3 regions of the Streptomyces sp. NPDC050211 genome follow, and region 3 is predicted to be linked to each of the others. Evidence: riboswitches for the same ligand, from Rfam matches in the RefSeq annotation. Region 3 holds a riboswitch; each other region holds the start of a gene.
What was found. A riboswitch is a leader RNA that binds a small molecule or an ion and turns the genes downstream of it on or off. The one in region 3 is predicted to bind cobalamin.
Positions count from the first base shown of each region.

Region 1 (2,254 bases), on a different contig from region 3:
GCCGCCCTGGTTCACGGCCGCGACCGAGGCGTCCAGGGTCTTCAGGAACGGGACGACGCCGTTGGAGTGCCCGTTCGTGCCGCGGATCAGTGAACCGCGGGAGCGGATGCGGGAGTAGGCGATGCCGATGCCCCCCGCGTGCTTCGAGAGGCGGGCCACCTGGTGGTAGCGGTCGTAGATGGAGTCCAGCTCGTCCTTGGGGGAGTCGAGGAGGTAGCAGGACGACATCTGGGGGTGCCGGGTGCCGGAGTTGAAGAGGGTGGGGGAGGAGGGGAGGTAGTCGAGGCGGCTCATCAGCCCGTAGAGCGCGGCGACTTCGTCGACGGACCTCGCGCTGTCGTCCTCGGCGAGACCGGCGGCGACGCGCAGCATGAAGTGCTGGGGCGTCTCGATCACCTTGCGGGTGAGGGGGTGCCGGAGGAGGTAGCGGGAGTGGAGCGTGCGGAGGCCGAAGTAGCCGAAGCGGTCGTCGGCCGCACGGTCGATCAGATGGTCCAGGCGGGCCGTGTGCAGCCGTACGAACTCGGCGGTGCGGTCGGCGATGAGGCCCTCGCGGTGGCCGACGGCGACCGACTCGGAGAACGACGTGACGCCCTGCGAGGCCGCCTCGGCGGCGATGCTGATCGTCAGGAGACGGGCGGCCAGCCGGGAGTACGCGGGGTCCTCCGAGATGAGGCCGGCCGCGGCCTCGGTGGCCAGCTCGCGCAACTCCGACTCGTCCGCTCGGGCCGACTTGCCGCGCAGCGCGGCGGCGGCGACCCGGCCGGGGTCGGCGTCGGGGAGGTCGGCGGTCAGCTCGGTCAGGGTCCGCAGCAGTGCGGTTCCCGGACCGTCGGTGTCCTGGATCGCTGAGGCCGGTTCGGCTGGCGCGATGGTCACGTGGGGCTCTCCCTCGCTCGGCACGGGGCCTTGCGGAGGGCAGGGGGCAGCACACGAGCGCACATGGCGTCGCGCCCACCGGCCCATTCCACGAGGCCCGGACGTCGGGCGCACCGGCCGGGTGGCCGGGCGCGCTGTCGGCAGGTCCTCGGACTGACTCCCATACGTGTATGAACACGCATGAGTACACCGTTGCGGGACAGTTCCGGATTCGCACCGGATTCCCCTGCGGCGACAGCGAGCATGAGCATACATCTTGTGCCGGGTTCTGGTGACACCCCTATATGTTGTGTCGCGGTGACTTCAGAGCGTCAATTCATAGGTGAGGAGAGTGAACTCGGTGCCCGGGATCGGGTTCCAGTCGCGTTCGGGGGCGCGGGTGAAGCCGAGACGCTCGTAGATGCGGTGGGCGGCGTGCATGGTGCGCTGGGTCGACAGGACGACGGCGGTGCGCTCCGCGGTTCTCGCCCGGTCGACGCAGGCTCGTACGAGGGCTTCTCCGGCGCCTTTGCCGCGGGCCGCGTGAGCCACGGCGAGCATGCGGATCTCCGCTTCTCCGGGGCGGGCGAGTTCGGCCATGGGGCCGGGGGAGGGGACGAAGGTGACTCCGCCGAGGAGTTGGTCGCCCTGTGTGGCCACGAGGACGTCGGCGTCGGCGGCGCGCTTCGCGATGTCTTTCAGTTCGCCCAGGTACCAGTCACTCTCGCCGAAGGTCAGGAGGCCGTCCTGGAGGTAGGCCTGGGCTGTGATGTCGCCGAGGGCTCCGTATTCGGTGGGTTCTACGGGCCGGATCACTATGTCCATGCAGGTGAGTGTGCCGGACAGGTACGACAACGGGCCGCCGGATTTCTCCGACGGCCCGTGCTCTGACGTACAGCTCAGTGAACGGCGCCGGCAGTCGCCGGAGGCAGTTCCGTCTTGACTCCCGGGTCGCCTGCCTCGCCCGTGTAGTCCTCCGGGCTTGTCTGGTCCACGCCCTCGGGGGCCTTCATCGCCTTCAGGGCGAAGGTGAGGACGACCGTCACCACGAGGTTCAGGACGAACGCCGTGAGGCCGATGTAGCCCATCTCGCCGATGCCGGGGATCTCCTTGTTGGAGCCGCCGAAGTGGTCCTGGGTCGGGGAGGCGACGCCGTACGCGGCGACTGTGCCGTAGATCATGCCGACCGCCCAGCCGGCGAGCAGGGCCCAGCGGTGGAACCAGCGGGTGAAGAGGCCGCCGACCAGGGCCGGGAAGGTCTGGAGGATCCAGATGCCGCCGAGGAGCTGGAAGTTGATCGCGACCGTCTTGTCCATGGTCAGGACGAAGACCAGTGCGCCCACCTTCACGAGCAGGGACACCAGCTTGGAGACCTTGGTCTCCTGCGCCGGCGTGG
Region 1 covers NZ_JBFALC010000008.1:194,214-196,467, reverse strand. The annotation lists gene AB0I98_RS11500 (ribonucleoside-diphosphate reductase subunit alpha) at 1-879, opposite strand, end outside; cobalamin riboswitch at 1,001-1,160, opposite strand; gene AB0I98_RS11495 (GNAT family N-acetyltransferase) at 1,183-1,683, opposite strand; gene mctP (monocarboxylate uptake permease MctP) at 1,758-2,254, opposite strand, start outside.
Region 1: linked by a shared signal. The riboswitch ahead of AB0I98_RS11500 (ribonucleoside-diphosphate reductase subunit alpha) and the one ahead of AB0I98_RS00690 (energy-coupling factor ABC transporter permease) in region 3 are both predicted to bind cobalamin.

Region 2 (2,254 bases), on a different contig from region 3:
CTACACTCGGCAGGAGTCTGTGCTCTACAAGTGTGGGGCAGTACAAGGGGGTTGAACTGTGGCCAACGGTTCACGTCAGGCGGCCTGGGAGTTCTTCGGCACGGAACTGAAGCGGCACCGGGAGGATAGGGGGCTCACTCAGGTCGAGTTGGGGGCGCGCGTCTTCGTCTCGGGCGCCTATATCGGGCAGTTCGAGCAGGCGATTCGAAAGCCGCAGTTGGATATCGCCCAGCGGATTGATGAGGTGCTGCAAACCGACGGTATTTTCGAGCGGCTGTGCCGGAAGCTGATTGACGACAAGCGGTATGCGGATTACTTCGCGAGGGCGGCGGAGTTGGAGCGGCTGGCGACGAAGATCTGCACGTTCGCGCCGACGCTTGTGCCGGGCCTCCTGCAGACCGCCGCGTACACACGAGCAGTGACGCTTGCGAGCAACCCCTTCGCCACCGACGCCCACATCGAGGAGAAGATCGCGGCGCGCATCGAACGGGCGCAGATCCTGGACGACGTTACAGGGCCCGTGTATTGGGCGATCCTGCACGAACACGTGCTGCGCATTCCGGTCGGCAGTGCAGCCGAGATGGCTCAGCAGTTGGACCACATCGCAGCGCTGGTACGGCAGCGGAAGGTGCTGGTTCAGGTGCTCCCGACCGCTGTTGGTGCGTACCCCCTCATGGGCCGGATGGTGCAGCTCATGGAGTTCGAGGACGCACCGCCAACCGCCTATACAGAGGCCGTGTATTCGGGGAACCTGCTGGACGATCCGGCCCTAGTGAAGCGCGTACAGGGGGCATACGATCTGCTCAGGGCCGCCGCGCTGCCGCCGGAGGCGTCCCTGGCCCTGATCGAATCGGTGGCGGAGGATCACAGACGATGCGCGAGTACGACTTGACCAACGCGCGCTGGCGCAAAAGCACGTACAGCGACGACAACGGCGGCGAGTGCGTCGAGGTCGCCGACGGAGTCCCCGGTGTCGTCCCCGTCCGCGACAGCAAGAACCCCGGCGGCCCCGCACTCCTCATCGGCGAAGCCGCCTGGGTGGCTTTCATCCGGGCCTGCTAGTCTCCCCGAGCCTCCTGCGGGGGAAGTCCGGTGAGAGTCCGGCGCTGACCCGCAACGGTGTGTGCGTGAGCCCCTTGGGCCGACGTGCAAGCCCGATTACCCGCAGGCGGTTGCCAGCCCATTGACCGCTCGCCGAGGACTGCGAGCCGAGGCGAAGGACCGCCGAGCGTGCGCCCCTCCCCAGGCCGAACAACCGTGCCGTTGCTCGTCGCTGCCCTCGCGATCCTGCTCCTCGTCTCCCTTGTCGCCGGCGTCGGGTTGGGTGCCGCCGGGGTCGGCTGGGGTGACGTCCTCCGTTTCCTCGGGGCCGGGTTCACCGGGGGAACCATTCACTCCGCGGACGTGGCGTCGTACACGATCGTCTGGGAGATCCGGCTGCCGCGTGTCGTGCTCGCTGCCGTCGTGGGGGCGGGGCTTGCGACGGTTGGGGTGGCCGTGCAGGCGATGGTGCGTAATGCGCTGGCCGATCCGTTCGTGCTGGGGATTTCGTCCGGTGCCGCTGTGGGGGCCAACGCGGTCATCCTGCTCGGGGCGTTCGCGGGGCTCGGGGTGTGGGCGCTGTCGGTGTCGGCGTTCTGCTCGGCGCTGGTCGCGATGGCGATCGTGTACGGCGTGGCGCGTTCCGCGACGCACGGGCTGACGCCGCTGCGGCTGATCCTGACGGGGACGGCGCTGGCGTACGGCTTCGAGGCGCTGACCACGGTGATGGTGTTCGGCGCGGCCCGGGGCGAGGCGGCCCGGTCGGCGATGATGTGGCTGCTGGGGAGTCTGGGCGGGGCGACGTGGCCGCGGGTGCCGATCGCCGCCGTGACGGTCGTCGCCGGGTGGGTGTGGCTGCGGTGGCGGGCGGAGGCCCTGAACGCGCTGGCGATGGGGGACGAGACGTCGGCGACGCTGGGGGTGCAACCCGGGCGGCTGCGGCGGGAGTTGTTCCTCGTCACGGCGGCGGTGACCGGGACGGTCGTCGCGGTCAGTGGGGCGATCGGGTTCGTCGGGCTGATGGTGCCGCATGTCGTACGGATGCTGGTGGGCGCCGATCACCGGCGGGTGCTGGCCGTCGCGCCGCTCGCCGGGGCCGTACTGCTGGTGTGGGCGGATGTGCTGTCCCGGCTGCTGCTGGCGCCTGCGGAGTTGCCGGTCGGGGTGATCACGGCGGTGGTCGGCGTCCCGGCCTTCCTGCTGCTGATGCGGC
Region 2 covers NZ_JBFALC010000003.1:155,344-157,597, forward strand. The annotation lists gene AB0I98_RS04695 (helix-turn-helix transcriptional regulator) at 59-892, shown strand; gene AB0I98_RS04700 (DUF397 domain-containing protein) at 874-1,062, shown strand; cobalamin riboswitch at 1,039-1,185, shown strand; gene AB0I98_RS04705 (iron ABC transporter permease) at 1,231-2,254, shown strand, end outside.
Region 2: linked by a shared signal. The riboswitch ahead of AB0I98_RS04705 (iron ABC transporter permease) and the one ahead of AB0I98_RS00690 (energy-coupling factor ABC transporter permease) in region 3 are both predicted to bind cobalamin.

Region 3 (2,254 bases):
GCGGCGTCCCCCTCGGATGCGGCCTTGTCGCCGGCCGCGACCTCGGCGCCCTGCCGCGCCAGCGCCCGCTGCTCACCCTGCCGCCGCCCGCGCCGCACACCGAAGTAGTAGGCGAGGGCGCCGGCGCCGATCGCCGCCTGGAGGGCGAACAGCCCCGACTCGATCTCGGCGGAGGGCGGCTCGTACAGCGGCGAGAACCAGGGCTCGTAGTCCGGCTCGATCTCGGTGATCGCCGTCTCCGCCTCACCGTCGGCGCCCGTGAACGGCTCCTCCTTGTCGTCGCCGAGGCCCAGCGCCAGCGGCAGCACCGCAAGGGCGACGACGGCGAGCAGCAGCAGGAGATTGATCTTCGTGTTCCGCTTCATCGGGCCACCGCCTCGGTGCTCGCCTTCTTGGTGAGCAGCACGCCGAGCCGGGTCAGCTCACCCTTGCTCGACTGCACGAGCAGCCGCATCACCAGCACCGTGAGCAGCCCCTCGCTCACCGCGAGCGGGATCTGCGTCACGGCGAAGATGGACCCGAACTTGCCCAGCGCGCCCAGGAATCCACTGCTCGGGTCGGGAAACGCGAGGGCCAGCTGGACGCTGGTGACGCAGTAGGTGGACAGGTCGGCGACGAACGCGCCGAAGAAGACGGCGACCATCAGCGGCACGTCGTACCGCCGGAGCAACCGGTAGATGCCGTATCCGGCCCAGGGCCCGACGATCGCCATCGAGAACACGTTGGCGCCGAGCGTGGTCAGGCCGCCGTGGGCGAGCAGCAGCGCCTGGAAGAGCAGGGTGATGGTGCCCAGCACCGCCATCACCGGCGGCCGGAACAGGATGGCCCCCAGTCCGGTGCCGGTGGGGTGGGAGCAACTCCCGGTCACCGACGGCAGCTTGAGGGCCGACAGGACGAACGTGAAGGCTCCGGAGGCGCCGAGGAGCAGGGTGCTCTCCGGGTGCTCTCTGACTTCACGGGTGAGTGACCGGGCTCCGTGGACGACGAACGGCGCGGACGCGACGCCCCAGGCGACCGCGTGCGCCGGAGGAAGAAAACCCTCGGCAATGTGCATGGCTCAGCAGACCCTCTCCAGCACCTCGTGGATGGTTGACGCGCCTTGGCCGGTCTCCTGGCTGACGGGTACCACCGCCCGTGCTCCGCCTTCCCGGGTCCTGGAGGACCCAGTGGCTGCCCGTGAGGGCCAGAGCCGGACTTCCCGATTCACAGTGGCGAGGGCCGCACCGGTATCGCACCGATTTCCCGTTCACCAAGGCGTGGTGACAGTAGTGCGCGGTGTGGGGTGGTGACAAGCGGCCGCAGGGGGCGCACCGACGGGTGAGCAGCGCCCCGAAGGGGCGCGGGGCTGTGTCTATGTGCGGCTCCGCCGCGTGGGCGCGACCAGCCACAACGAGCCCGCAGACGATCGACGGCCAACCGCGGCACTACCGGCGGAGCTCACGGCAACCCCGGCCCCGCGCACCGCACGTCCCCCACCGGCACCTCCCCGCCCACGAGATACGCCGCCACCGTGTCGTCCACACACGCGTTGCCACGGCTGGCGAACACACCGTGCGAGTAGTCGTCGGCGAGGGTGATCAGCCGCGAGCCCGGCAGCACCTCGCCCAGAGCGCGGGCACCCTCGACGGGAGTGACCGGGTCATGCGCGGAGGCGACCAGCAGGACCGGCGGTGCGTCGGGGCTGCCGAGCGGAGTCCGCCGGGCGGGCCGGTACCGCCAGTAGGCGCAGGTGGACGCCTCCATGCCGGTCAGGACCGGCTGCACGTCGATACGGCGGGTGCGGCGGATGTCCGCCAGAACGCGGTCCGGCGTCGGCGCGGGGCCGTCGGCGCACTTGACGATGCGGTTGGCCGCCTCGTAGTTGCGGGAGTCGGCGCTGTCGAAGGCCGTACCGGGCCGGAGCCCGTCCGTCGAGCCGCCGTCGAGGTAGGCCCGCAGTCCGTCGGCGAGTGGCGCCCAGCGCTCGGTGCGACCCAGGGCGCGATAGACGGCACGGTCGAACTCGGCCGCCCCGAAACCGTCCACCGGCCCGGCGCCAAGACCTCGACGTACCCGCAGATAGGCCCGGCGTACGTCTCCCGCGTCCGTACCCAGGCCGAAGCGCTCGGCGTGGGCGGCGGTCCACTCGAAGAACGTGTCCCGCTGCCGCAGCAGCGCCCGGCTCTGGATCACGTCGAAGTCGTACCAGTCCCAGGGCCCGACCACACTGTCCAGCACCATCCGCCCGACCCGCTGCGGGAACAGCGCCGCGTAG
Region 3 covers NZ_JBFALC010000001.1:159,500-161,753, reverse strand. The annotation lists gene AB0I98_RS00695 (energy-coupling factor ABC transporter substrate-binding protein) at 1-365, opposite strand, end outside; gene AB0I98_RS00690 (energy-coupling factor ABC transporter permease) at 362-1,054, opposite strand; cobalamin riboswitch at 1,084-1,269, opposite strand; gene AB0I98_RS00685 (alpha/beta hydrolase) at 1,438-2,254, opposite strand, start outside.